Regions from separate parts of the Sinorhizobium sp. RAC02 genome, predicted to be linked through region 2. Evidence: predicted binding sites of a transcription regulator. Region 2 holds the regulator's gene; the other holds the start of a gene.
The links. Region 2 encodes LexA, which represses DNA repair genes until DNA is damaged. Its sites were predicted from a motif close to TGTTCNNNNTGTGTTCNG; they were not measured.
Positions count from the first base shown of each region.

Region 1 (14,794 bases), 320 kb from region 2:
AGGACCTGGGCGATCTGCATCACCTGCTCCTGGTAGACGATAACGCCCTGCGTTTCCTTGAGCAGATGGTCGATCGTCGGGTGGATCGACTCGATCTCCTCCTCACCATGCTTGCGGGCATTGTAGACCGGGATGTTTTCCATCGGGCCCGGGCGGTAGAGTGCCACGAGCGCGATGATGTCCTCGATGCAGTCGGGCCGCATGCCGATCAACGCCTTGCGCATGCCGGCACTTTCCACCTGGAACACGCCAACCGTCTCGCCGCGCGACAGCATCTCGTAGGTCAGCTGATCATCGAGCGGCAGGCTTTCGAGATTCACCTCGATGTCGCGCTTGCGGATGAAATCCACGGCGGTCTTCAAGACTGTCAGCGTCTTCAGGCCGAGGAAGTCGAATTTTACGAGCCCCGCCTGCTCCACCCATTTCATGTTGAACTGGGTGACCGGCATGTCGGAGCGCGGATCGCGGTACATCGGCACGAGCTGCGACAGCGGCCGGTCGCCGATCACGATGCCGGCGGCGTGGGTCGAGGCGTGGCGGTAGAGGCCTTCGATCTTCTGGGCGATGTCGAGCAGGCGCGCGACGACCGGCTCCTTGTCCGCCTCCTCCTGGAGCTTCGGCTCCTCCTCGATCGCCTTGGAGAGCGGCGTCGGGTTGGCCGGGTTGTTCGGTACGAGCTTGCAGATCTTGTCGACCTGGCCATAGGGCATTTCCAGCACGCGGCCGACGTCGCGCAGTGCCGCGCGCGCCTGCAGCGAACCGAAGGTGATGATCTGCGCCACCTGCTCGCGGCCGTATTTCTGCTGCACGTAGCGGATCACCTCTTCGCGGCGATCCTGGCAGAAGTCGATGTCGAAGTCGGGCATCGAGACGCGTTCCGGGTTGAGGAAGCGTTCGAAGAGCAACGAGAAGCGCAGCGGATCAACGTCGGTGATGGTCAGCGCATAGGCGACGAGCGAGCCCGCGCCCGAGCCGCGGCCGGGACCGACGGGAATGTTCTGCTGCTTGGCCCATTTGATGAAGTCGGCAACGATCAGGAAGTAGCCGGGGAACTTCATGCGCTCGATGACGCCCAGCTCGAAGTCCAGCCGTTCCCGATAATCCTGCTCGGTATAACCGGGTGTCAGGCCGAGCAGCGCCATACGGCTCTCGAGACCTTCCACGGACTGGCGGCGAAGTTCCGCCGATTCGGCGCGATCCGCCTCGTCCGGATCATCCGTCGCCCCGGTGAAGCGCGGCAGGATGGGGTTGCGTGTCTTCAGCACGAAGGAGCAGCGCTTCGCGATCTCGACCGTGTTTTCCAGGGCCTCGGGCAAATCGGCAAACAGCTTTGCCATGTCCTTGCGGCTCTTGAGGTAGTGGTCGGGCGTCAGGCGGAAGCGGTTGTCGTCCGAGACCATCGCATTGTGCGCCACCGCCATCAGCGCATCATGAGCGTCGTAATCGTCCGGCGCCGGGAAGAACGGTTCGTTGGTCGCGACCAGCGGCACATCCTCCGCATAGGCCAATTCGACCATGCGCCGTTCATGCTGCTTGTCATAACGGCCGTGGCGTTGCAGTTCGATATAAAGCCGGTCGCCGAACACCCGCTTCAGCGCATCCAGCCGCGCCCGCGCTACGGGAGGCTGCCCGGACAGGAAGGCCATATCGATCGGACCGCCGCGCGCGCCGGTGAGCGCAATCAGTCCCTCGGCACCTTCCTCTTCCAGCCAGCTATAGGCGATGCGGACCGCCTGGCTGCCCTCGCCGCCGAGATAGGCACGGCTGACAATGTCGACGAGGCGGACATAACCGGCGTCGGTTGCGGCAAGGAGAACGATCGACGGCAGCTTTTGAAGTTGCGCCTGCCCTCCGCGGCGCTCGCCTTCGCCCTCGTCTTCCATATCGATCGACAGCTGGCAGCCGATCAGCGGCTGGATGCCGTCGCCGATCGCCTTCTGCGAAAATTCCAGCGCTGCGAACAGGTTGTTCGTATCGGTGATGGCGATGGCCGGCTGCTGGTCCGACATTGCCTTGCCGATGATCTTCTTGATCGGCAAGGCGCCTTCCAGCAGCGAAAAGGCGGAATGCACGCGCAGATGCACAAATTGCGGTGTCTGCGCGGTTGTTCCGCTCTCCGTCTTTGGGGCTTCACTCGCCATCGGCTTCTTCCTTCATTTCAAGGAAAGAAGCTTAAGCGGATTCGCACCCGTCTCGTCCAGACGGTTCTTTGCATTGCACCCGGTTTCCACGCCGCGTGGCCCGGTATTCAGACGACGAACCAGGAAATATCAGATTCCGAAGAGGATGACGGAGAAGCTGGCGACGAACATGGCCATGGAGGCGAATGCAGCAAGGTCACGAAAGAAATCGGTCATTATGGCTCCCTTTCCTTTTATGTTTCTAGTTTGTTCTATTCTTGTTCTCGTGTCAATAGCTTTTCACAGGCCCACTGGACCGGCGTTCGCCAGCGCAATAAGGTCGCCTCGACCAATGGAGGAATAAAGATGAAGTTGTTGATTGCCGCCCTCATGCTGTCGGCTGCCCTGCCCGCTCTTTCGGCCGCCGCAGATTTTCCGGCGGACCGCATCATCGCCATGGCGAGCGGCGACTGGAACAAGGACGGTACGCCGGATCTTGCCGTGGTGGCGACGCCGGGCGACGACGGCGGCGATGACAACGGGCTTTATGTCTACGTCGCCAAGCCGGAAGAGAACCGGCTGACGCTGGCGCTATCCCTGCCGAACACGGTCTGGGGCAATCTGACGATGTATGGCCAGGAGCCGGAGCTGGCCGCCCTTGGCAACGGCTCGTTCACGCTGACGACGAAGAACGATTCGATCGGCCGGGAGCGCTGGCGCGAGACGCTCACCATCGCCTATCGCAATTTCGACTTCATCGTGGCCGGTTATACGTATTCAGCCTACGACACCATTGCAGAGGACGGCGGAGAAAACCGCACGAACGACTGCGACCTAAACGTGCTGACGGGCAAGGGCAAGCGGAATGGCCAAGCCGTCGCGGACAAGGCGCAATTCGTCCTGCTCAAGGATTGGAACAACAGCATACCGCGGTCAGTTTGCGGATTGGACAACTAACGCCGGCAACGCATGACGCGCAGGATGGCCAAAATATCAGGCCGTCCGTTCAGGCGAGCTCGCGCACGAGCCCGTCCTCGATCGTCACGCGACGATCCATCAGGCTGGCGAGCTGGTGGTTGTGGGTGGCGATGAGGGCCGCCAGGCCGGACTGGCGCGCCAGCGCTTCGAGCGCCTCGAAGACGTAGCCGGCGGTTTCCGGATCAAGGTTGCCGGTCGGCTCGTCGGCAAGCAGCAGCAGGGGCGCATTGGCGACGGCGCGGGCGATCGCCACGCGCTGCTGTTCGCCGCCGGACAGCTCCGACGGGCGGTGATCGGCACGGTGGCCGATGCGCATGTAGTCGAGCAGCTGGGCGGCGCGTTCACGCGCCTCGACCTTCGTGAGGCCGCCGATCAGCTGTGGCATCATGATGTTTTCCAGCGCGGTGAATTCCGGCAGCAGGTGATGAAACTGGTAGACGAAGCCGATCTCGTTGCGACGGATCGTCGTGCGCTGGTCGTCGGACAGCGTGGCACAGGAATGACCGTTGACGAAGACCTCGCCGGCATCCGGCTTTTCGAGCAGGCCGGCAATGTGCAGCAGGGTCGACTTGCCGGTGCCGGACGGTGCGACGAGGGCAACCGTCTCGCCACTCCGCAGCGCAAAATCCGCGCCCCTGAGGATCGACAGCAGGGTTTCGCCCTGGCCGTAGTGCCGTTCGATGCCCTTGAGTTCCAAAGCGAGGCGCGCGTTCATGGCGTTCTTGTTCCTATTCGTACCGCAGGGCCTGGACCGGATCGAGCTTGGAGGCACGCCAGGCGGGGAAGATCGTCGCGAGGAACGAAAGCACCAGCGCCATCAGGATGACCGAAACCGTCTCGCCGGCGTTCATGTCGGCCGGAAGCTGGCTCAGGAAATAGAGTTCAGGATTGAACAACGTCGTACCGGAAATCCAGGAGAAGAACTGGCGGATCGATTCGACGTTGAGGCAGACGATGACACCGAGCAGAACGCCGGCAAACGTGCCCACCGTGCCGATCGCCGCGCCCGTCATGAAGAAGATGCGCATGACCGCGCCGGACGTGGCGCCCATCGTGCGCAGGATCGCGATGTCGCTGCCCTTGTCCTTCACCAGCATGATAAGGCCGGAAATGATGTTGAGCGCGGCGACGAGCACGATCAGCGTCAGGATCATGAACATCACGTTGCGCTCGACCTGCAGGGCCGAGAAGAAGGTCTGGTTGCGCTGGCGCCAGTCGGTGATGAAGATCTGCCGTTCGGCCGCCGCCTCGATCGGCTGGCGCAGATCGTCGATGGCATCCGGATTGGAAACGAACAGCTCGATCGACTGCACGACGCCTTCTGAGTTGAAATAGAGCTGCGCTTCTTCCAAGGGCATGTAGATGATCGACGAGTCGTATTCCGACATGCCGATCTCGAAAATGGCGGAGACAGTGTAGGTTTTCACGCGCGGATTGACGCCAAGCGGCGTGACATCCCCTTCGGGAGCAACCAGCGTGATCTGGCCGCCGGCGCTGAGGCCGAGCTGTTCGGCCATGCGCGAGCCGATCGCAACGCCGCCGCCGGCGGCAAAGCCGACGAGGTCGCCTTCCTTGAAATGATCCGAAACGGCCTTCATCTTGGCGAGGTCGTCAGCGCGGATGCCGCGCACCAGCGCGCCCGTGCCACCGCCCGCCGTGCCCTGCGCCAGCGTCTGGCCCTCGACAAGCGGGATCGCCATGGTGACGCCCGGAACGGCGGAAAGACGCTCTGCCAGCTTGGCGAAATCGTTCAGCGGCGTATCGATCGGCTGGACGATCATGTGGCCGTTGATGCCGAGGATGCGCGAGATCAGCTCCGTGCGAAAGCCGTTCATGACGGCCATGACGATGATGAGCGTCGCGACCCCCAGCATGATGCCGATGAAGGAAAAGCCGGCGATGACCGAGATGAAGGCTTCCTTGCGCCGGGAGCGCAGGTAGCGCCAGGCGACCATCCGCTCGAAAGCGGAGAAGGGGCGGTTCTTCTTGTAGGCCTGAGCCTCGGTTGTCCCGCTCGCTGCGTCAGCCATGGTCCCCTCCCGTTGCCCCGGCGCGGCGCATCAATTGCCGGACGTCAGGCGGTTGATCGCCGCCTCGATGGTCAGCGTCTCGCGTTCGCCGGTCTTGCGGTCCTTGATTTCGACTTCGCCCGTGGCAACGCCGCGCGGACCGGCAATGACCTGCACGGGGGCGCCGATGAGGTCGGCCGTCGCAAACTTGGCGCCGGCGCGCTCGTCCTTGTCGTCATAGAGCGTGTCGATGCCGGCATTCGAGAGTGCGCCATAGATCGTCTCGCAGGCGGCGTCGCAGGCCGCATCGCCCGACTTCATGTTGATGACGATCACCTCGAAGGGCGCTACGGCCTTTGGCCAGATGATGCCGTTCTCGTCATGCGAGGCTTCGATGATCGCGGGCACGAGGCGCGTCGGGCCGATGCCGTAGGAGCCCATATGCACGGCGTGCTCCTTGCCGTCGGGACCCTGGACCTTGGCGCCCATGACGTCGGAATACTTCGTGCCGAAATAGAAGATGTGGCCGACTTCGATGCCGCGGGCCGACAGACGTTCGCCTTCCGCAATCGCATCGAAAGCGGGAGCGTCATGCATTTCGGAGGTCGCCGCGTAGCGCGAAGTCCACTTTTCGAAGATGGCGCGCAGACCGGCGACATCCTCGAAATTGGTGTCGAGGCCGGGAACGTCGAAATTCAGAAAATCCTTGTGGCAGAAGACTTCCGACTCGCCGGTATCGGCAAGGATGATGAATTCGTGGCTGAGATTGCCGCCGATCGGACCGGTATCGGCGCGCATCGGAATGGCGCGCAGACCCATGCGCGAGAAGGTGCGCAGATAGGCCGCGAACATGCGGTTATAGGCATGCTCGGCGCCTTCACGCGTCAGGTCGAAGGAATAGGCGTCCTTCATCAGGAATTCGCGCGAGCGCATGGTGCCGAAACGCGGGCGCATCTCGTCGCGGAATTTCAGCTGAATATGGTAGAGGTTGAGCGGCAGGTCCTTGTAGGACTTCACGTACGAACGGAAGACGTCCGTGATCATTTCCTCGTTGGTGGGGCCATAGAGCATCGGGCGCTCCTGGCGGTCCTTGATGCGCAGCATCTCCTTGCCGTAGGCGTCGTAGCGACCGCTCTCCTGCCAGAGTTCGGCGGATTGCAGCGTCGGCATCAAAAGCTCGACGGCGCCGGCGCGGTTCTGCTCCTCGCGGATGATGGCGTTCACCTTGTCCAGCACGCGCTTGCCCAGCGGCAGCCAGGTATAGATGCCCTGGGACTGTTGCTTGACCATGCCGGCACGCAGCATGAGCCGGTGCGAGACAATCTCGGCCTCTTTGGGGTTTTCCTTGAGGATGGGCAGGAAGAAGCGTGAAAGGCGCATATCGGTTTCCAGCGGGACTGATCCGCCCTATTCGGGGAATCGGGCAAAATGACGTTGATTTTCACGCGTTCATAAACGCTTCGCCGCAGGAAGGGAACCCGGCAGGCCAAGCAGGCATGCAAGGCCGAAGCACGACGCACAGGCGCAGTGCCGTTCCGAGAAATGTGGCGGAAAAATGGGGGCGTCAATAACAGAAATTGCGCATAGGTTGTCAACGGAAAAATTTTATTCCACTGTAGCAAAAATGCAAAAAAAGCGGATGACAACGCCTAAGCTTTGGGCTAGTTTCAGGTCACAAAACAGGCAGGAAGTACAAATTCCTGCCATTTCGCGGTCAAGTCTTGGGAGGATCAGATCTTAGGCGCGCGTAGACGCTGCCACCGCACAACGGATAGAGATCACGCGATACCTGTAAAACAAGGCTTTTAGCCTTGTTTTTTTTGCCTTTTTCCCATTAGACTTTCGCTTTATCAACTTCTCGCCTGGGGTCCATGCGTCAAAGACGCACACCGTCGCGCGCTGCGACACTCCGCCTCACGCATGGTGAGAAAATCCGGACCGGTTTGCATGACTCAAAGGCAGGCACGGGCTGCAGGCGGGCTTTTTCCGGCGCAATCTGACGATCGCCAAACGGAAGACTATTCTCCCCGACCCCGAAGACGGGGAATGGCTTGCTTTCACCAGGTGAACGGCCGTTAACCTTTGCGGCGGCCGCTTATTTGAAATTCGGCATGAATTGAGGGATGGAGTCGATGCCATAGCCGAGGCGCACCGACACGACATACCAACAGCCATAGATGATGGCGGAGATCAGCGTCGTGATGAGCATCACCCGGCCACCGCGGAATCGCGCGGGCGCGCTTTCCACCGTGCCAGGCACAATCTCTTGCGCCTCGCCCTGGGTCTTCATTCCGAAAGGCAGGACGGCGAAAAGCGTCAACCACCAGACGATGAAGTAGACGGCAAAAAAGGAAAACCACTGCATGGACGAGCCCTCGTGCGACAGGCGGTCTTGTACGCCGGTCGCGGGTGAAGTTCAAATGGCTGAAGGGCGGCGTGCTGTCACACCTCTTCGAGTTCGACCAACGTTCCGAAAAAATCCTTGGGGTGGAGAAAGAGCACCGGCTTGCCATGCGCGCCCGTCTTCGGATTGCCGTCGCCAAGCACACGGGCGCCGCTCGCCACCAGCCGGTCGCGGGCAGCGAGAATGTCATCCACCTCGTAGCAAATATGGTGCATGCCGCCTGCCGGCGCTTTCTCAAGGAAGGCAGCAATCGGCGAGGCGTCGCCGAGGGGCGCCAGCAATTCCACCTTGGTGTTCGGCAGTTCGACGAACACCACCGTCACACCATGCTCCGGCAGGGCCTGCGGTTCGGAAACCCTGGCGCCCAGCGTGTCACGATAGGTTGCGGTGGCGGCAGCAAGATCCGGCACGGCGATGGCAATGTGGTTGACCTTACCGAGCATGGCTGTCTCCTCTTATGGGGCTAGGCGTTGGAACAGGCCCCCTCATCCGCCTGCCGGCACCTTCTCCCCGCTGGGGAGAAGGGAGAAAACGAGACGTCTGAAGTCCCCCTTCTCCTCTCGGGAGACGGTGGCCCGAAGAGCCGGATGAGGGGATTTCGCATCCCCGGTATCATCCAGCCGCAAAATCGGGAATCAGACTTTCGTCAGGAAGACCGTAACGACGGGCTTCTTGCCCCAGATCTCGTTTGCCGTGGAGCGGACGGCGCGGCGCACGGCCTCGCGCACCATTTCCAGGTCCTTTCGGCGCGCGCGCGGAATGCTTTCGACGGCCCCGAGCACGGCGTCATAGAGGGTGTCGCCCATATCCTCGCCTTCGTCATCGAACTGCGGCAGGCCGAAGGGCTCGACTTCGGGATCACCCATGAAGTCGAAGCGGCTGTCGAGCAGGATGCTGACGGCGACGTGGCCGACGAAAGCGAGCTTGCGGCGATCGCCGATGCCCATTTCCTCATAGTCGCCGATCAGGCTGCCATCCTTGAAGATGCGGCCGAACGGCGCGTGGTCGACAACCTCGGGCTCGCCCGGTGCGAGCTTGAGGACATCGCCGTTGCGCACGCGGGGGACCTTGGCGATGCCGGACTGTTCGGCAAGCTCGGCATGCGCTGTCAGGTGCACTGCCTCGCCATGCACCGGCACGACCATCTTGGGGCGCGTCCATGTGTACATCTGCTGCAGTTCCGTCCGGCGCGGATGGCCGGAGACGTGCACCAGTGCCTCGCTATCGGTAATCACGTTGATGCCCTGTTCGACCAGGCCATTCTTGATGTCGTTGATCGCCTTCTCGTTGCCCGGAATAGCGCGCGAGGAGAAGATGATCGTGTCGCCGTCCGTGAAGGCGACGTTGCGCATCTCGTCGCGGGCGATCTTGGCGAGCGCGGCACGCGGTTCGCCCTGGCTGCCCGTCAGGATGACGACGACCTTGTCGCGTGGGATGTAGCCGAACTCGTCTTCCGCGATGAACGGCTTCAGCCCTTCCATCAGGCCGATATCGCGCGCGACCTCGGTCACGCGCTTCATGGAACTGCCGAGCAGCAGCACCTCGCGCCCGGCGGCTTCGGCAGCCTGCGCGATCGAACGGATACGGCCGACATTCGAGGAGAAGGTGGTGATGCCCACCCTGCCCTCGGACGACTCGATGATCTTGGTGAGGCTCTCCGAGACTTCCCGCTCCGACGGCGAAACGCCGTCGCGAAGCGCGTTGGTGCTGTCGCAGATCAGCGCCAGCACACCCTCGTCGCCAAGCTTGCGGAAGCGGGCCTCGTCGGTCAGCGGCCCGAGCGACGGATCGAGGTCGATCTTCCAGTCACCCGTATGAATGACGGTGCCGAGCGGCGTCTTGATCGCCAGCGACATCGGCTCGGGAATGGAGTGGTTGACGCCGATCGCCTCGATTTCGAACGGACCGACATTGATGCGGTCGCCCTGCTTGAAGATGGTGACCGGGATTTCGGTGCGGCTGCGCTCGTAATTTCGCTTGGCTTCCAGCATGCCCGCCGTGAAGGGCGAGGCATAGACCGGCACGTTGAGGCCGGGCCAGAGATCGTTCAGCGCGCCATAATGGTCTTCGTGCGCATGGGTGATGATGATGCCCTTGAGCTTCTCACGTTCCTTCGCGAGGAAGCGGATATCGGGCAGCACCAGATCGACGCCCGGCAGGTCCGGCCCGGGGAAGGTGACGCCGCAATCGACCATGATCCACTGGCGGTTCGCCTTCGGGCCATAGCCGTAGAGCGCCAGGTTCATGCCGATTTCGCCGACGCCGCCAAGCGGCAGGAATACCAGTTCGTCTTCTTTTGCCATCGGGTTCAGAAAGTCCTATCCAAAAAACACGTCGCCGGCCGCGATCAGTCGCGTGCCGCCATCATCCGTCTCCAGTTTCAGGAGACCTGTATCATCAATTCCAGAAAAGCGCCCGGAAATAGAACGGTCGGGAAGATTGACCGTTATGTTTTCGCCGATGCCGCCAGCCACCTGTTTCCAGCGTTCCATGATGGCCGAAATCCCGTGTCCGCTGTCCCAGAGCGACAGCGTTTCGGCCATCGACTGGAAGAGATGGGCGAACAATTCGTCTGGGGAAGCGGAGGCACCGAAATCACGCAGCGTCGCGACCGGGTAGAGCCCGGCATCCGGCGCCACCGACACGTTGATGCCGATACCGATCACCAGCCCATGTCGGCCATCTGGCAACGTTTCGCCTTCGATCAGGATGCCGCAGACCTTGCGGCGGTCGATGAGAATATCGTTCGGCCACTTGATCACCACATCGGGGGCATCGAGCGGCATGATGCGGCTCACTGCACCCTGCACGGCCACGGCAACCGCCAACGGTAGGGAACCCAGTCGCTCCAGGGGGGCGGCGTCGATCAGCAGCAGAGAGGCATAGAGATTGCCGGGCTCGGAAAACCATGCCCGGCCGCGCCGGCCGCGCCCACCCGTCTGCCGTTGCGCAGTGATCCAGAGACCCGAAAGCGCGCCCTTTCGGGCGCGCTCCAGGCATTCCGTATTGGTCGAGCCCACATCGCTGAGCGCCTCATGGCGAAAGTCATCGAGTGACATCCGCCGAGGATTGCCGGACCCGCTCAAAAGAAGGTCCGTGCCGCGGTTTCAGCGGCGGCGCCGATCGGGCCGCCGATCAGCACATAGCCGAGAACGAACAGGCCGGAGAGACCGAAAACCAGTTTCAGTTCGCCGGCCGTGCGGGCGAATTCGCCGGTCGCCTCGTCGAACCACATCACCTTGATGATGCGCAGGTAGTAGTAGGCGCCGACGACCGAGGCGAGCACGCCGATGATGGCAAGCGCATAGAGATGCGCTTCAATCGCCGCCATGAACACGAAGTACTTGGCGAAGAAGCCTGCCATCGGCGGGATGCCGGCGAGCGAGAACATCAGGATCGTCAGCACGGTCGCCATGAACGGATTGGTCGAGGACAGACCGGCAAGATCGTCGATGTTCTCGACATTGCCGCCTTCCTTGCGGCGCATGGCGAGGATGCAGGCAAAGGTGCCGAGCGTCATGACCATGTAGATGAGCATGTAGAGTGCGACGCCGCGCACGCCGGCCATGGAGCCGGAGGCAAGGCCGACGAGCGCATAGCCCATGTGGCCGATCGAGGAATAGGCCATCAGGCGCTTGATGTTGCGCTGGCCGATTGCCGCGAAGGAACCGAGCAGCATGGAGGCAATCGAGATGAACACGATGACCTGCTGCCAGTCGGCAACGACGGGCTCGAAAGCCTCGATAACGATACGCACCAGCATGGCCATGGCGGCGACCTTGGGCGCAGCGGCAAAGAACGCCGTGACCGGGGTCGGCGCGCCTTCGTAGACGTCCGGCGTCCACATGTGGAACGGCACGGCCGAGATCTTGAAGGCGAGGCCGGCAAGGATGAACACCAGGCCGAAGACGAGGCCGAGCGAGCGGCCTTCTGCCGTCAGGGCAGCTGCAATTTCCTGGAAGCCGATCTGGCCGGTGAAGCCATAAACCAGCGACATGCCGTAGAGCAGCATGCCCGAGGAAAGGGCGCCGAGCACGAAGTACTTCAGGCCGGCTTCCGTCGAGCGCAGGCTATCGCGGTTGATCGCGGCGACGACGTAGAGCGCCAGCGACTGGAGTTCCAGCGCGAGATAGAGCGACAGCAGGCTATTGGCCGAAATCATCAGCAACATGCCGAGCGTCGACAGCACGATGAGGACCGGGAACTCGAAACGGTCGAGTTGTTCCGAACGGGCATGGCCGACGGTCATCACCATGGCGGTGATGGAACCGATCAGTGCCAGCACCTTCATGAACTTGGCGAAGGCGTCGGAGACGAAGGCGCCGCCATAGGCCTGGCCCTCACCCGTGGCGAGCACCAGCCAGAGGCCGGAGATGATCAGCAGCGCGACGGCAAGGCCGGTGACGGTCGTGCCCGAGCGTTCGCCGGAAAAAACACCAATCATCAGCAAGGCAAGCGCGCCGATGGCGAGAATGATCTCCGGGGTCGAGAGCTGAAGGCTGGCGAGGATTGTATCAGCAGTCATGTCTTGGGTCCCGTCGTCAGTTCGCCGTCAGCGCAACGGATTGCGCCGCCTGCAGAGCCGCGGAGTAGTTATTGAGCAGCGCGTCGACCGAGGCCGCCGTCGCATCGAATACCGGCGCCGGATAGACACCGTAGAAGATCGTGAGGATCAGGAGCGGATAGAGCAGCAGCTTCTCACGCGCATCGAGATCGAGAAGCGACTTCAGGCTTTCCTTCTCGAGCGCACCGAAGATCACCCGGCGATAGAGCCAGAGCGCGTAGGAGGCCGAAAGGATGACGCCCGTGGTAGCGAACAGCGCCACCCAGGTATTGGCGCGGAAGATGCCGATCAGCGTCATGAATTCGCCGACGAAACCCGAAGTGCCGGGAAGGCCGACGTTTGCCATGGTGAAGATCATGAAGGCGACGGCATATTTCGGCATGTTGTTGACGAGGCCGCCATAGGCCGCGATCTCACGGGTGTGCAGCCGGTCATAGACGACGCCGACGCAGAGGAAGAGCGCGCCGGAGACGATGCCGTGCGACAGCATCTGGAAGATGGCGCCCTGAAGGCCCTGCGCGTTCGCCGCGAAGATGCCCATGGTGACGTAGCCCATATGGGCGACCGACGAATAGGCGATCAGCTTCTTGATGTCGTCCTGCATCAGCGCCACCAGCGAGGTGTAGATGATGGCGATGACCGACAGCGCGAAGACGAAGGGTGCAAAGTAATCCGAAGCGAGCGGGAACATGGCGAGCGAGAAACGGATGAAACCGTAGCCGCCAAGCTTCAGGAGAACGCCGGCCAGGATGACCGAGCCCGCCGTCGGCGCCTGGACGTGCGCGTCCGGAAGCCAGGTATGCACCGGCCACATCGGCATCTTCACCGCGAAGGAGGCGAAGAAGGCGAGCCACAGCCAGGTCTGCATATGGGCCGGGAAGTTATAGGCGAGCAGTTCCGTGATGTCCGTCGTGCCTGCCTGCCAGTACATCGCCATGATGGCGAGCAGCATCAGCACCGAGCCGAGCAGCGTGTAGAGGAAGAACTTGTAGGAGGCGTAGACGCGATCCTTGCCGCCCCACACGCCGATGATGATGAACATCGGAATGAGGCCGGCTTCGAAGAACACGTAGAACAGCACGATGTCGAGCGACACGAAGACGCCGACCATGAACACTTCCAGCAGCAGGAAGGCGATCATGTATTCGCGCAGGCGCTTCTCGACCGAATGCCAGCTTGCGAGCACGCAGAACGGCATCAGGAAGGTCGACAGGATGACGAACAGCATGGAAATGCCGTCGACGCCGAGATGGTAGGAAATGCCGGTGCCCAGCCATTCGGCCTTCTCGACCATCTGGAAGCCGGGATTCGCGTTGTCGAAACCGATCCAGATGAACAGCGAGAGCACGAAGGTGAAGACCGTCGTCAGCAGCGACACGTTCAGGATGTTGCGGCGGCCATACGGGCTGTCTTCCCGCGTCAGCAGCAGAAGCGCCACGCCGACGAGCGGGAGGAAGGTGACCGCTGAAAGAATGGGCCAATCGGTCATCAGAGGGAGCTCCCGAGCATCATCCAGGTGACGAGTGCTGCAATACCCAGCAGCATCGCGAATGCGTAGTGATAGAGGTAACCGGTCTGGAGGCGCACGACGCGATCCGTGACGTCCATGACGCGGGCGGCGATGCCGTTCGGGCCGAGGCCGTCGATGACGGAGCCGTCACCCTTCTTCCAGAGGAACTTGCCGATCCGCATGGCGGGACGAACGAAGAGGAAGTCGTACAGTTCGTCGAAGTACCACTTGTTGAGCAGGAACTGGTAGAGGCCGCGATGCTGCTCGGCGAGGTACTTCGGCGTTTCCGGCGAGCGGATGTACATGTACCAGGCGGTGACGAAACCGATGGCCATGGCGGCGAACGGGCTCCACTTCACCCAGAGCGGGACGTGGTGATACTCGTTGACCAGCTCGTTTTCCGGCAGCGTGAACAGGGCGCCCTGCCAGAATTCGGCATAGTGATGCCCGAAGAAATACTCGACGAAGATCACGCCCGCCACAACCGCACCGGCGGCCAGCAGATAGAGCGGGATCAGCATGACGGCAGGCGATTCGTGCACATGGTGCATGACGTCAGCGGAGGCGCGCGGCTTGCCGAAGAAGGTCATGAAGGCCAGGCGCCAGGAGTAGAAGCTCGTGAAGAGCGCCGCGATGACCAGCATCACGAAGGCGAAGCCGGCGACCGGGCTATGCGAAGCGAAGGTCGATTCGATGATCGCGTCCTTCGAGAAGAAGCCGGCGAAACCGATGACCGTGCCCGGGATGCCGACGCCGGTCAGCGCCAGCGTGCCGATCGTCATCATCCAGAAGGTGATCGGGATGTGTTTGCGCAAGCCGCCCATGTAGCGCATGTCCTGCTCGCCATCGACGGCGTGGATGACCGAGCCGGCGCCAAGGAACAGGAGCGCCTTGAAGAAGGCGTGCGTGAAGAGGTGGAAGATCGCCGCGCCATAAGCGCCGATGCCGAGCGCGACGAACATGTAGCCGAGCTGCGAGCAGGTCGAATAGGCGATGACGCGCTTGATGTCGTTCTGCACGAGACCGACCGTCGCCGCGAAGAAAGCGGTGATAGCACCGACGAGCGTCACAACCATGAGAGCGGTGTGCGACAGTTCGAACAGCGGCGACATGCGGGCGACGAGGAAGACACCGGCGGTGACCATGGTGGCGGCATGGATGAGGGCTGACACCGGGGTCGGGCCTTCCATGGCGTCCGGCAGCCAGGTG
Region 1 is NZ_CP016450.1:1,588,448-1,603,241, forward strand. Features, by position in the region: gene dnaE (DNA polymerase III subunit alpha) at 1-2,141, opposite strand, end outside; gene BSY16_RS07640 (hypothetical protein) at 2,487-3,077, shown strand; gene BSY16_RS07645 (ABC transporter ATP-binding protein) at 3,127-3,813, opposite strand; gene BSY16_RS07650 (lipoprotein-releasing ABC transporter permease subunit) at 3,827-5,128, opposite strand; gene proS (proline--tRNA ligase) at 5,159-6,487, opposite strand; gene BSY16_RS07660 (DUF1467 family protein) at 7,203-7,472, opposite strand; gene mce (methylmalonyl-CoA epimerase) at 7,550-7,954, opposite strand; gene BSY16_RS07670 (ribonuclease J) at 8,147-9,814, opposite strand; gene BSY16_RS07675 (biotin--[acetyl-CoA-carboxylase] ligase) at 9,830-10,570, opposite strand; gene nuoN (NADH-quinone oxidoreductase subunit NuoN) at 10,594-12,036, opposite strand; gene BSY16_RS07685 (NADH-quinone oxidoreductase subunit M) at 12,053-13,564, opposite strand; gene nuoL (NADH-quinone oxidoreductase subunit L) at 13,564-14,794, opposite strand, start outside.
Region 1: the regulator LexA is predicted to act here: its motif matches at 2,389-2,406, upstream of dnaE (DNA polymerase III subunit alpha).

Region 2 (14,794 bases):
CACCGGCGCCGTTGGCTACTTTTACAGCGCGCCGACCACCGTGACGACAAACGCGCCCGGCCTCTACGACAGAATACGGCAACGGATCGCCGCCTGGAGAAACAACCTCACCGAGCATATTCGGGGCCGCATCGGCGGCGATGCGGGGGCCATTGCCGCGGCCCTTGTCACTGCCGAGCAGCGAGCAATTGGCGACGACACGGTGGAAGCGCTGCGACAGGCGGGCCTTGCCCATGTCCTTGCCATTTCCGGGCTGAACATGGTGCTCGCCGCCGGAACCTTCCTCGTCGGTGCGCGCATGCTGATGGCGCTGATACCGGGTTTTGCCGAGCGCTACCCCGCGAAGAAGTTCGCGGCCGTCGGCGCCCTGGTTATGGTGACGCTCTATATTCTCGTTTCGGGTGGCGCGATTTCGGCCGTGCGCTCCTGGATCATGATCTGCGTGATGCTCGTCGCCGTGTTGTTCGGGCGCGCGGCCATCAGCCTGCGCAACGTGGCGATCTCGGCCATCCTCATCCTGCTGGTCACGCCCTCTGCCGTGACGAATCCCGGTTTTCAGATGTCCTATGCCGCAACGCTGGGCCTCGTGGCCGGCTACGCCGCGTGGCGCGAGCGTCCGATCCAGCGCGAAAGCCGGGGAGGGCCGTTTGCGCTGTTCGGCGGCGCTGCCGGCCGCTTCATCGGCGGGCTCATCCTCTCCTCGCTGATCGGCGGCTTTGCGACGCTGGTCTACTCCATTGGCCATTTTCACCGAATCCCAGCCTATGGGCTTGCCGGCAACCTGCTGGCCATGCCGGTGATCAGCACCATCGTCATGCCCTTCGGTCTGATCGCCGTGCTTTTGATGCCCTTTGGCCTCGATGCCATTCCCTTCGCGATCATGGGCAAAGGCATCGAGTGGATGATCACGCTGTCGACATGGGTAGCCGGCTGGAAGGGCGAGATCGTCACCGGCCGCATCCCTGCAACCGCCTTCTTGCTCATCGGCATCGGCAGCGGCCTCGTCTGCCTCCTGCGCACCCGACTGCGCCATGCCGGCACGCTTCTCGTCGTCGTCGGAATCCTTGTCGCCTGCTGGCCCGCTGGAGGCACAAGGCCGGAGATTCTCGTGTCGGAAGATGGCCGCCTGGTCGCCATTCTGCGTGGCGAGAAAGCAGCGACCAACCGCGCACGGCCACCGGATTTCATCTATGCGCAATGGCGGCGCGCCCTTCGCCTCGAAACACTGCTGAAACCCGAGCTACGCAAGACGAGCGGCCTGACAGTCAACATCGAGAAGGAGGACCCTGCCACTACGGCCAGGCAGAAACGACCCCGCCGCGAAGCCGACCGACAGAAGGCCAAGGCGGCCATGGCCGCAGCATTCGATACAGCCCGCACTCACGACAGCTTCATCTGCGAGACAAAAGCCTTCTGTGCCGCCATTTCCCCCAGCGGTTGGCGCATCGTGGCGCTGGAGGACCTCGCCTTCCTCGGTACGGCCTGCGACGGTGCAGACCTCGTCATCGTGCCCGTCGCAATCCGTTTGGAAGCTTGCCGTTCAGGTGCACGCCTCATCACGGTTCGCCATCTGAGGCAAACCGGCGCCCTGGAAATCCAGCCGGCGGCCGATCCCGCAAACTCTGCCCTCTCCGACGCCCTTTTCACCCCGGCTGTTGAAACGCTTCATCGCCCCTGGTCACGACACCGCACCTATGATTGGCGTAGTGGTACCTATGAAGCGAGCGGATGACAGCGCGTCGTGATCTCTCAAGTTCACTCCCCAAGCCTTGGTTTCTCGATGTTTTGCAGGCGTTATTGCTAAACCGCCGCACGCGTTTACGCGACACGCTTTAATGGTAGCGGCGAATAAGCCCGACGAGCTTGCCCTGAATCTTGACGCGGTCCGGTCCGAAAATACGGGTTTCATAGGCCGGATTGGCGGCCTCAAGCGCGATGGATGCGCCCTTGCGGCGGAAGCGCTTCAGCGTCGCTTCCTCGTCATCGACCAGCGCCACGACGATTTCACCGGGATTGGCAGTGTTCGCATTGCGAATGATGACGGTGTCACCGTCGAGGATGCCGGCCTCGATCATCGAATCGCCCTTGACCTCCAGCGCATAATGCTCCCCGCCACCGATCATTTCGGCCGGCACGGTGATTTCATGGGTATTGTTCTGGATCGCCGAGATGGGCACACCCGCGGCGATGCGTCCCATGACCGGCACGGAAACGGAGGAGGGCATGTCTGCCTGGCTCGACGTCCGCTGGGGCGGAGCGGCCGGCACCGGCTGCTTGCCAAGGCTTCCTTCGATGACCGATGGGGAGAAACCGCGCCGCGGCTGAAGGCTGGGCGAATAGGCCTCCGGAAGTTTGATCACTTCTAGGGCGCGGGCGCGGTTTGGCAATCGCCGGATGAAGCCACGCTCTTCAAGCGCCGTGATGAGCCGGTGAATACCCGATTTCGAGGCGAGATCCAGAGCATCCTTCATTTCATCGAACGACGGCGGTATGCCGGATTCCTTCATCCGTTCATGGATGAACAAGAGAAGTTCCTGTTGCTTACGTGTCAACATCGCCGTCCACCCCAGAATCGCGAAACAAATATAGAACATACACTATCTGTTCCATATGTGTTCTGCAAGAGGCCCGCACCTACAGAAGCGTTATGACAGGCAGTGCGCTGAGTAATTGAACGCCTTCGGCGCTTCTTGCCCTTTGTTCTCGGCCGCGGAAGGCGACGCCACAACCTAGCGCATCTCTTGCGAAATGCGAGCCGGTCGAAGCCTTGGTCTTCGCGGGATTACTTGGGACTTTTTTCACCCCATGCGGCAGGCTCGAAAATACTGCAAAAGCCTGGGGGTCAAGGGTTCGAGTGGTGAGCGCGCAGGGATTCGAACCCTGGACCTACTGATTAAAAGTCAGTTGCTCTACCGGCTGAGCTACACGCTCCCAGGCGGTGCGAAGACGCCCCGCGGAAGTGCGCGGAACATAGGCAGGAGGATTTGCCGGGTCAACCCGGAAAATGCGATGAAAAACAGCTTTTGCTGCATTTTGCCGCGTTCTCCAAAAGGTGATTGGCAGGAGAGGGCTTCGGCCGATACTAGGAAGCGCAAATGAAGGAGCGGGCGGGGCGTTTTCGGGCCCGAACCGCTTTCCCGCCGTCGCGGAGTAGCCAGTGTCGATTGCCGATATTTCTCTTCTAAGTGCGCTGCTTGCCGGAGCGCTGTCGTTTCTGTCGCCCTGCGTGCTGCCGCTCGTGCCGCCCTATCTCTGTTATATGGCGGGCATTTCCGTGGATCAGTTTCGCGGCAACGACGCGGTCGCGGTCCGGCGGGATACGCGCGGGGCGGTGCTGCTGGCGGCGTTCTTCTTTACCCTGGGCTTTGCCACGGTTTTCGTGGCGCTGGGCGCCGGGGCGTCGACGATCGGCATGGTGCTGCGCCGGCATCTCGACATCCTGGCGCAGATCGGCGGCGTCATTATCATCCTGATGGGCCTGCATTTTCTGGGATTGCTGCGCATCGGGCTTTTTGCGCGCGAGGCGCGGTTCCAGGGCGGCGGCAAGCCGGCGACGGCATCGGGCGCCTATGTCATGGGACTTGCCTTCGCCTTTGGCTGGACGCCCTGCATCGGTCCCGTCCTTGGGACGATCCTCGGCGTTGCGGCCGCGCGGGAAACGGTCAGCGACGGGGCGATGCTGCTTGCCGTCTATTCGCTGGGCCTCGCCGTGCCGTTCTGGATCGCGGCCGGGTTTTCCGGCGCCTTCATGCGCTTCCTCCTGCGCTTTCGCCGGCATCTCGGCGCGGTGGAAAAGGTCATGGGCGTGCTGCTCGTCCTGACGGGCCTTGCCTTCATCTTCGGCTATATCAGCACGGTCGCCATCTGGTTCCAGCAAACGTTTCCCATTCTCTCGCAAATCGGCTAGAGCATTCCAGCCGAGGCGGTACCGCTTCGGCCTCGGATAATGCGGCTAAAACAAATATCTAGAGCATTTCCGGTGAACCGGGGTTCTAGTCAGGGATATCATCCTCGGCAAGCGGGAGCGCGCCTCGGCCCATGGCGGACATCGTCGGACTCGTCCTGCCGTTCTTCGGCATGATCCTGCTGGGCTATGTGGTCGCCCGGATCACCAAGCAGCCGGTCGAAGCGCTTGGCTGGCTCAACACTTTCATCATCTATATCGCGCTGCCGGCGCTGTTCTTCAAACTGGTCGCAAAAACGCCGATCGAGCAGCTGACGCGCGTCGATTTCATCATCGCCAACATCAGCGCGACCTATTTGGTTTTTGGACTGATCTTCGCCGTCGGTCTCTGGCTGCGCCGCGCCACTATCGGCGAGGCGACGATCCAGGGGCTTGCTGCCGCCTATGGCAATATCGGCTATATGGGGCCGGGGCTGGCGCTGCTCGCCTTCGGCGAGCCGGCGGCCGTGCCGGTGGCGCTGGTCTTCTGCTTCGAGAACATGCTGCATTTCATGGTGGCACCGGCGCTGATGGCCGTTGCTGGCGGCGAGAAACAGCCGGCACTCCAGATTGCCGTCGGAGTGTTGCGCAAGATCGTCACGCACCCGTTCATCATCGCGACGGCGGCCGGGTTCGTCGCGGCCTTTGCCGGGTTCGAGGCGCCGGCGCCGCTGCAGCGGTTGATTGATTATCTGGCGCAGGCCGCAGCACCCTGCGCGCTCTTTGCCATGGGCGTAACACTGGCGCTGCGGCCGCTGAAGCGGGTGCCGGTGGAGATCGGCTATATCGTGCCGGCGAAATTGCTGCTGCTGCCGGTGACAATGTATCTGGTGCTCGGCTTTGCCGGCAATTTCGATCCGGTCTGGGTGTTCACGGCCGTGCTTCTGGCAGCGCTGCCGACGGCCACGAACGTCTTTGTCATCGGCCAGCAATATGGCGTGTGGCAGGAGCGGGCGTCGGCGACCATTCTTATCACCACCGTGCTGTCCGTCGCCACGGTGACGATCCTACTCTATCTCATCAAATCAGGCCTGCTTGCGGGCGACCCGTTCCCGTAGGTTTTCGCGAAAGGCCTTCAGCGAGCCGAGCGGCTCAATGCCCTCGCGCATGACGATGCTGCGCAACGGCCCGAGCGCGGAAAGCAGGTGAAGGCCGGCCGAGCGCAGGAACTGCACGGGCAGGAAATCGGAAAGCAGGGAACGGTTCAGCAGGTCGACACTGACCGTGCGGGAGCGGATATCGGCCTGCCGCTTGCGGTCAAATCGATCACCCACGCCACCATAGTTTGCCGGCTCATCAATTCCGATGAGATCTTTCAGCGCCATGATGTCGCGCAAGCTGAGATTGAGGCCCTGGGCGCCGATCGGCGGAAAGGCGTGCGCGGCCTCGCCGACCAGCACGAAACGGCCCTTGCCGAAATGATTGGCCGTCATGCCGGAAAGCGGAAAACTCTGGGCACTGCCTTCCACCGTGACCTTGCCGAGCATGGATTGCATGCGCTCCTCGACGGCGCGGCTGAGATCGGCGACGGAGAGTTCGCACAGGCGGTTCGCCTCCTTCGGCGGCAGCACCCAGACCAGGCTGGAGCGGCGGCTGGGCAGGGGAACCTGCGTGAAGGGGCCGCTTTCCGTGTGGAATTCCGTCGAGACATTGCCGTGCGGCCGCTCATGAGCAAAATTGAGCACGAGGGCGGATTGCGGATAGGACCAGGTGCGCACGCTGATTCCGGCGCCGTCGCGGATGCGCGATTTCCTGCCATCCGCACCAACGACGAGGGCGGCGGTCACGCGTTCGCCGCTGTCGAGAGCCAATTCGATACCGGTTTCGAAGCTGTTGGCGGCGGTGACACCGTCCTCCAGGCGCACGATATTGCCGTCGGCGGCGATGCGCGCATCGAGAATGTCGAGGAATGGCGCATTCGGAATGTTGTAGCCGAAAGCCGGCAGGTCGACCTCGCTGGCGCGGAAAGCGACCGGCGGGGCACGCAGGAGGCGCGACGTGCCGTCAAGGATCTGCATGGTTTCGAGCGCGGCGGCATGGCGCGCGAGGTCATCCCAAAGACCGAGTGTCTTCAGGAAGGCGATGGACTGGTCCATGAGGGCTGTGGTGCGGCCGTCTTTGGTGCGCGTGGGCGGGGCGATCAGCGCGATGCTGCGGCCCGAATCGGAAAGCGCTAGAGCCGCCAGGCTGCCGGCCAGGCCGGCGCCGACAATCGCGATATCGAACTGTCTCATGACCGATCTCCGAAATATCAAAGTGTTACCCACAGATTTGCGGTGCTTGTACTTCGGGAAAGGTAGGCCGGCAAAGAGGCAATTTCCATGGGGTGAATCGGCGCAGGGCAGAAACTCGCCTGGAAAGCGCCGGTTTTTCACTGGCGATGACGGGCAATCAATGCATATTACCGGCAGTGACCGCGCAAGAGGGCGTGCTCGGCGAGTTGCGGCCGAAGAAAAGCCCCAAGGGATGGACTGCGAACGGCAATGAAGTTTTTCAACTACAAGCGCGTGCCCTACGCGGAAATCCGTGCCTTTTCCGTCCATATCCTGACGGCATCCGGTTCGTTCCTCGCCTTTCTGGGTGTCGTCGCCGCCGCCGAGCATCGTTTCGTCGATATGTTCTGGTGGCTTGGCCTGGCGTTGCTCGTCGATGGTATCGACGGGCCGATCGCCCGCAAGGTGCGTGTCAAGGAAGTGCTGCCGAACTGGTCCGGCGATACGCTGGACAATGTCATCGACCACGTGACCTATGTGCTGCTGCCGGCCTTCGCGCTCTACCAGAGCGGCATGATCGGCGAGCCCTGGTCCTTCGTGGCGGCGGGCGCAATCGTGGTGTCGAGCGCGATCTACTATGCCGACATGGGCATGAAGACGGATGAGTATTTCTTCTCCGGCTTCCCGGTCGTCTGGAACATGGTGGTGTTCACGCTCTTCGTAATCCAGGCGAGCGAACTGACGGCATCGATCATCGTCTTCGTTTCCGTCTTCCTCACCTTCATGCCGATCAACTTCCTGCATCCCGTGCGGGTCCAGCGGCTTCGGCCCATCAATCTCGCCGTCTTCTTCCTGTGGTCGCTGCTCAGCGGCTATGCGCTTCTCCTGCATTTCGATACGCCGGCCTGGGTTGTCTGGGGTGTCGTGGGCACGGGTCTCTACCTCTATGTCATCGGCGCCGTGCTGCAGGCGATTCCGAGCCTCGGCCGGTAACAGAACAATCGGGAGATAAGCATGACCAAGGCGATCGTCATCCGCAGTCTCGGCGGCCCCGACGTGCTGAAGCTCGAGGAGGTCGCGCTCGATGCTCCAGGTCCGGGCGAAGTGCAGATCAGGCAGGCCGCGGTCGGGCTCAACTTCATCGACGTCTATTTTCGCACCGGCCTCTACAAGGCGGAACCACCGTTCATTCCGGGCAAGGAAGGTGCGGGCACGATCACGGCACTCGGCGGGGGTGTCACGGATTTTGCCATCGGCGACCGCGTGGCCTATGCCTCGGCGGACGGCGCCTATGCGGCCGAGCGGAACGTCGCGACGAAACATCTGGTGAAGGTGCCGGACGGCATTTCGCTCGAAACGGCGGCGGCGATGATGCTGAAGGGCATGACGGCGCAATATCTGCTGCTCCAGACCTATCAGGTGAAGCCCGGCAGCGTGATCCTGTTTCATGCCGCAGCAGGCGGTGTCGGCCTTATCGCCGGACAATGGGCGAAGGCGCTCGGCGCAACGGTGATCGGGACGGCCGGTTCGCAGGCCAAGATCGATCTGGCGCTCGCGCATGGCTACGACCATGTCATCAACTACGGCACGGAAGACTTTTCCGCACGGGTGCGTGAACTGACGGACGGCGCGGGTGTCGACGTCGTCTACGATTCCGTCGGCAAGGATACGTTCCCGAAATCGCTGGATTGCCTGAAGCCGCGCGGCCTGTTCGTCAGCTTCGGCAATTCCTCCGGGCCGGTCGATGCCTTCAACATGGGCTTGCTTGCGCAGAAAGGCTCGCTCTACGCGACGCGGCCGACACTCTTCGCTTACATTGCGACGCGCGCCGCACTCGATGCATGTGCAAACTCGCTCTTTGATATTGTGCAAAGCAACAAAGTGCGTATCAATATTCATCAGACTTATCCGTTGGCCGAGGCCGGCCGAGCGCACACGGATCTGGAAGCAAGAAAAACGAGTGGAACGACATTGCTCATTCCCTGACACGACCCGAACGGGCGGCAAGGGCTGAGATGGCAGGAAAGAGGGGCAGAGTGTCAGCCGTTGGAGCATCCGGGGGCAGGGGCAGCGCATTGCTGGCTGCCCGCAGCCTGACAAAGCTATTCGGTTCGTTTGCCGCGTGTAACGGCATCGACCTAGAGATTCAGCCCGGAGAAATCCACGCCCTTTTGGGCGAAAACGGTGCGGGCAAATCCACCCTCGTCAAAATGCTTTTTGGCGTGTTGGCGCCGACCAGCGGCGACATCCTGTGGAAGGGCGAACCCGTCCGCATACCAAGCCCCGGTGCTGCGCGCCGCCTCGGCATCGGCATGGTTTTCCAGCATTTTTCGCTGTTCGAGGCTCTGACGGTCGCGGAGAATATCGCGCTGTCTCTGAGCCCCGGCATTTCACTATCGAAGGTGGCGGAAGAGGCCTCGCGCCTGTCGCATCTCTACGGCCTGCCCCTCGATCCGAAGGCCCATGTCGCCGATCTCTCGGTTGGCGAGCGCCAGCGCATCGAGATCGTGCGGGCGCTGTTGCAGAACCCGGAACTGATCATCCTCGACGAGCCGACCTCCGTGTTGACGCCGCAGGAGGCCGACCGGCTGTTCGAGACGCTCGCCAAGCTGAAGGCCGAGGGGCGCTCGGTGCTTTATATCAGTCACCGGCTGGAAGAGGTGCAGCGCATCTGCGACCGCGCGACGGTGCTGCGCCACGGCAAGGTGACCGGCGCCTGTGATCCGCGCCAGGAAACCCCGGCGTCGCTGGCCCGCATGATGGTCGGCAGCGATGTCGCCTCCGTGACGGCGGCCGGCACCAACACCAAGGGCGAGGTCCTGCTCGAAGCCCGACATCTCAGCGTGCCGGCGCGCACGCCCTTTGCCGTTACGCTGAAGAATGTCTGTCTCAAGGTGCGGGGCGGCGAGGTTCTGGCCATCGCCGGCGTCGCCGGCAACGGCCAGGGTGAGCTTTTCGATACGCTTTCCGGCGAGTATCCGGCGGCGGATGCGTCGGCCGTCTTCATTCGCGGCAAGGCCGCCGGCAATCTCGGCATCACGGCGCGGCGCCTGATGGGCGCGGGCTTTGTGCCGGAGGAACGCCATGGCCATGCGGCCGTTCCGGCGCTGCCGCTCTCCGACAACCTCGTTCTGGCGCGCAGCCAGTCAGACCGGAAAACCTTTCTGGCCGCCGGCCTGCTCGGCATCATCCGCCAGGCCGTCGTGCGCATCGCCTCGAAGCGCATTTCCGAAACGATGGACGTGCGCAAGAGCGGCGAGAACCCGGCGGCCGGCTCGCTGTCGGGCGGCAATCTGCAAAAATACATTGTCGGCCGCGAACTCGACCGTCAACCGGCGGTGCTGATCGTCAACCAGCCGACCTGGGGCGTGGATGCCGGTGCTGCAAGCCGTATCCGTCAGGCGTTGGTCGATCTCGCGAAATCCGGTTCGGCGGTGCTGGTGATCAGCCAGGACCTCGACGAAATCTTTGAAGTCGCCACCGAAATCGCCGTCGTCAACGAGGGGCGGCTTTCCGATGCTTACCCGGCTCATGAACTGACACGCGAAAAGATCGGCCTGCTCATGGGTGGCATGTACGGCAAGACGGAAGGCGAGGTAACCCATGCGCATTGAACTTGAAAAGCGCGCCAATCCCTCGACGCTGTTCTCCATCCTGTCGCCGTTCATCGCGCTGGCGCTGACCATCGTTGCCGGCGGCATCATGTTCGCGCTTCTTGGCAAAAGCCCGACATCGGCGCTCTACAGCTTCTTCATCGAACCGCTGCTCGACGTCTGGTCGCTGCACGAGATCGCCATCAAGGCAGCGCCGCTGGTCCTGATCGGCGCCGGCCTTTCGATCTGCTACCGTTCGAACAACTGGAACATCGGCGCCGAGGGACAGTTCATCGCGGGCGCCATTGCGGGCGCCATCGTGCCCGTGGTCTTCCATGAATGGCATTCTTCGCTCGTCCTGCCCCTGATGCTGATCTTCGGCATGATCGGCGGCGCGCTCTATGCCGGCATTCCTGCCTTCCTCAAGGCGCATATGAACACCAACGAGATCCTGACGAGCCTGATGCTGGTCTATATCGCCCAGCTCTTCCTCGACTGGCTGGTGCGTGGACCCTGGCGCAGCCCGGATGCCTATAATTTCCCGGTAACGCGGGATTTCGCGCCGGAAGCGATCCTGCCGGAAATGATCGCGTCGGGCCGCGCCAATCTCGGCTTCGCCTTTGCCGTCATCGCCGCCATCGGGCTGTGGATCATGATGCGCTACACGCTGAAGGGTTTCGAGATCACCGTGCTCGGCCAATCGGAGCGGGCAGGGCGTTTTGCCGGCTTCTCGTCCAAGCGCATGATCTGGTTCTCGATGCTGCTCTCCGGCGCTTTCGCTGGTCTTGCCGGCATTTCGGAGGTCAGCGGCACCATCGGCAAGCTGCAACCGATCATCTCGCCCGGCTATGGCTTCACCGCAATCATCGTCGCCTTTCTTGGCCGCCTCAATCCGCTCGGCATCGTTGCGGCCGGTTTGTTCCTGGCGCTGACCTATGTGGGTGGCGAGGCGGTGCAGCTGACGCTGAGCGTCTCCGACAAGGTCACGCGTGTCTTCCAGGGCCTGCTGCTGTTCTTCGTGCTCTCCTGCGACACGCTGATCCAGTACAAGATCCGGCTGGTCTTCTCCCGCTTCCGCCAATCCAGCGAAGGAGCGCACTGATGGGTATCATCGAAGCGATCCTGCTCACCGTCATCACCGCGGCGACGCCGCTAGTGCTGGCCTCGCTCGGCGAGCTCGTTGCCGAACGGTCGGGCGTGCTCAATCTCGGCGTCGAGGGCATGATGGTGATGGGGGCTGTGCTCGCCTTCGCCGCAACGCAGGCGACGGGCTCGCCCTATATCGGCATCCTTGCCGGCATTGCCTGCGGCGCGCTGTTCTCGCTGCTGTTCGGCTTCCTGACGCTGACGCTCGTCGCCAACCAGGTGGCGACGGGTCTGGCGCTCACCATTCTTGGTCTGGGCGTATCCGGCCAGATCGGCGAGCCCTATGTCGGCATGTCGGGCATCAAGCTGCAACCGATCGTCATTCCGCTGCTGTCCGATATCCCGTTCCTGGGACCGCTGCTGTTCAAGCAGGATCTGATCTTCTACCTGTCGATCGCGCTGGTCTTCGGCGTGAACTGGTTCCTGTTCAAGAGCCGCGCCGGCCTGAAGCTGCGCGCCATCGGCGACAGCCATGGCTCGGCCCATGCGCTCGGCATCCATGTCATCCGCACGCGCTATCTCGCCGTGATGTTCGGCGGCGCCTGTGCCGGTCTTGCCGGTGCGCAGCTGTCGCTCGTCTATACGCCGCAGTGGGTGGAAAACATGTCGGCCGGGCGCGGCTGGATCGCGCTGGCGCTCGTCGTCTTCGCCTCGTGGCGGCCCTGGCGGCTGCTGGCGGGCGGTTATCTCTTCGGCGCGGTGTCGATCAGCCAGCTGCACGCTCAGGCGCTCGGCATCGGCATCCCGTCGCAGTTCCTGTCGGCTCTTCCCTATCTCGCCACGATTATCGTACTAATCCTGATATCACACAATCGGCGCATGACGCTGATCAACACGCCTGCCTCTCTCGGCAAGCCGTTTGTGCCCGATCGGTGAGAAGAACAAGAAGAAACAACCACTCCTAACCTACAGAGGATAAAATGAAGAAAATCATTCTCGCTCTCGCCACGTCGGCCGCCGTTCTCGGCTTTGCCGCCGCAGCCAGCGCCCAGGATACAACAAAGATCTGCTTTATCTATGTCGGCTCCAAGACCGATGGCGGCTGGACCCAGGCGCACGATATCGGCCGCCAGGCGCTCCAGGCGGAGTTCGGCGACAAGATCGAAACGCCGTTCCTCGAAAACGTTCCGGAAGGCCCGGATGCCGAGCGCGCGATCGAGCGCATGGCCCGCTCCGGCTGCGCGCTGGTCTTCACCACCTCGTTCGGCTTCATGGACGCCACGATCAAGGTTGCGGAAAAGTTCCCGGACGTGAAGTTCGAGCATGCGACGGGCTTCAAGTCGGCCGCCAATGTCGGCACCTACAATGCGCGCTTCTATGAAGGCCGCTACATTCAGGGCGTGATTGCCGCGAAGATGTCCCAAAAGGGCGTTGCCGGCTATATCGCCTCGTTCCCGATCCCGGAAGTCGTGATGGGCATCAACTCCTTCGTTCACGGCGCCCAGTCGATCAACCCGGACTTCAAGGTCAAGGTCATCTGGGCCAACACCTGGTTCGACCCCGGCAAGGAAGCCGACGCGGCCAAGGCGTTGATCGACCAGGGCGTCGACATCCTGACGCAGCACACCGACACCACCGCGCCGATGCAGGTCGCGGCCGAGCGCGGCATCAAGGCCTTCGGCCAGGCGTCGGACATGATCAAGGCAGGCCCGGAGACGCAGCTGACGGCGATCGTCGACACCTGGGGCGCCTACTACATCAAGCGCACCAAGGCCGTTCTCGACGGCACCTGGAAGCCTGAACCGGTCTGGGACGGCCTGAAGGACGGTATTCTCACCATGGCGCCCTACACCAACATGCCGGATGACGTGAAGAAGCTGGCGGAAGAGGCGGAAGCCAAGATCCGCTCGGGCGAACTGCACCCGTTCACCGGCCCGATCAAGAAGCAGGACGGTTCGGACTGGCTTGCTGCCGGCGCCGTCTCCGACGACGGCACGCTGCTCGGCATGAATTTTTACATCGCCGGCGTGGACGATCAGCTGCCGAAGTAAGCGGCAGAGCACGGAACATGAGAAAGGCGCCCCGTTCGGGGCGCCTTTTGTTTGTGGCAGGAGAATTCCTGTCAAAGCTGCTGCGGGGACGAGAGGACGGCTAGTGGAAGATGCCGCTCTGTTCCTTCCAGCGATAATGCCCTTCTTCGCCATCCATCAGGGCGCGAACTTGCGGATGACGGATCGGCTTGTCGCTGTCGTCGGCCACGAGATTCTGCTCGGAGACATAGGCGACATACTCCGAATCGTCGTTTTCCGCGAAGAGATGGTAGAAGGGCTGATCCTTCGAGGGCCGGATTTCGGCCGGAATGGCGTTCCACCACTCTTCCGTGTTGGAGAATTCCGGATCGACATCGAAGATCACGCCACGGAAGGGAAAAACCTTGTGGCGGACCACGTCGCCGATTGCAAATTTTGCGTCACGCATCTTCATGGCGTACCTACCTTTCCCTGCATATTTGGGTAATTGCGCAAAAACATCAATAGTTCCGCCTCTTCATACGTTCTTCATGCAGAGGTTTGCGGTGCTTGCGCGCCCATGCGTTTCGGCGTACCTCGAAGGGCAACGTCTCAGGCGGGTTGGATGGCATGAACGATCAATGGGGCAGGAGCGGTAGCGGGCGGCCGGCAAGCGGCGGTGGTATTGGCGGCATCCTGTTTGCCTCCGTGGTCAGCCTGGCGCTGGGGGCGGCGGGCGGCTATGGCGCGTTTCGCATGATGGATGGCGCCGTTCCTACCAACGAAATCGAAGCACGCGACCAGCGCATCGCCGACCTCGCCAAGGAGCTCGATGCCCGCGTCGCGCAGGTCGAGGAAAACACCCAGAAAGCACAGGCCCTGAGCGAGGAGAACGGCGCGCTGCAGCGCCAGCTCGACGCCCTGCGCAAGAATGCCGGAACCGGCGACGCCGTTGCACTGGCTGAAAACGCCCGACTGACCGAGACCGTCGTGCCGGAGCTCAGGAACGAGCTGGAACTGGCCAAGCAGCTCGTGGCCGACGCCGAGGCGCTGAAGAAGCGGGCCGAGGAAGCGGTTCGCGATCGCGACCGGCAGCTCTCGCTGCGGGCGGACGAAATCGCCCGGCTGGAAAAAGCCCTGACCGCTGCCCGCAATCAGCAGACCGGCTCGCAAAGCGCCGAGAAGGACCGCCAGGCGGCAGAGGATGCATTGCGACGCGAACTCGAGGATGCGCAGCGCGCCCAGGACACGATCCGCACGACGGATCTGCCGGCGCTCCGCGACGAGATTGCCCGCAAGGACAAGGAGATTGCTGAACTCAAGGCGCGCAACGCATCGCTGACGGCGCGCATCGGCGCGCTTGAGAGTGCTGCGCGCGCCGCCACCGTGCGGGGCGAACCGGAGGGCGGCGGCAACAAGCCGGTGGTGATCGACAATCAAAAGCCCGGGCAGGCGCGCAACCCGCGCAGCGCGGTGCTGGTGGCGCTGGCGATCGACAACACGCCTGGCCTCGACCGGTTGAGCAGTGCGCAACGCGCCCAACTCGAACAAACGCTGGTCTCCGGGGAATGTGTGACCAAGGCGCTCAGTGGCGCGTTGCGGCGCGTACCGGTTCTGGCGCTGCGCAACCTGATGCGTGACCTCGATAGCGATTGCTAGTTTTTCGGCGGTTCGACCGCCGCCTCTGGGAAGGAGATTTCGATGAAGCGATCTGTTCTTATGGCCGCACTTGGCCTTGCGCTGTCCGCGAGCGGGGTTTTGGCGCAGGAATTCGACCGCAACATCATGACCGGCGGTCCGCAGGGCACCTATATCAAGATCGGCCGCGACCTTGCCACGCTGGGCGCCGAGTGCGGGCTGAAGCTCAACGTCGTCGAAAGCGCCGGCTCGCTGGAGAATTTCGTCGGCGTACGCAACCGGCGCAACACGCAGTTCGGTATCGTACAGAGT
Region 2 is NZ_CP016450.1:1,272,842-1,287,635, forward strand. Features, by position in the region: gene BSY16_RS06040 (ComEC/Rec2 family competence protein) at 1-1,732, shown strand, start outside; gene lexA (transcriptional repressor LexA) at 1,833-2,555, opposite strand; tRNA gene BSY16_RS06050 (tRNA-Lys) at 2,856-2,931, opposite strand; gene BSY16_RS06055 (cytochrome c biogenesis CcdA family protein) at 3,158-3,907, shown strand; gene BSY16_RS06060 (AEC family transporter) at 4,039-5,001, shown strand; gene BSY16_RS06065 (UbiH/UbiF family hydroxylase) at 4,969-6,177, opposite strand; gene pcsA (phosphatidylcholine synthase) at 6,427-7,149, shown strand; gene BSY16_RS06075 (quinone oxidoreductase family protein) at 7,171-8,142, shown strand; gene BSY16_RS06080 (ABC transporter ATP-binding protein) at 8,172-9,770, shown strand; gene BSY16_RS06085 (ABC transporter permease) at 9,760-10,851, shown strand; gene BSY16_RS06090 (ABC transporter permease) at 10,851-11,771, shown strand; gene BSY16_RS06095 (BMP family ABC transporter substrate-binding protein) at 11,816-12,886, shown strand; gene hspQ (heat shock protein HspQ) at 12,987-13,319, opposite strand; gene BSY16_RS06105 (coiled-coil domain-containing protein) at 13,415-14,503, shown strand; gene BSY16_RS06110 (TAXI family TRAP transporter solute-binding subunit) at 14,546-14,794, shown strand, end outside.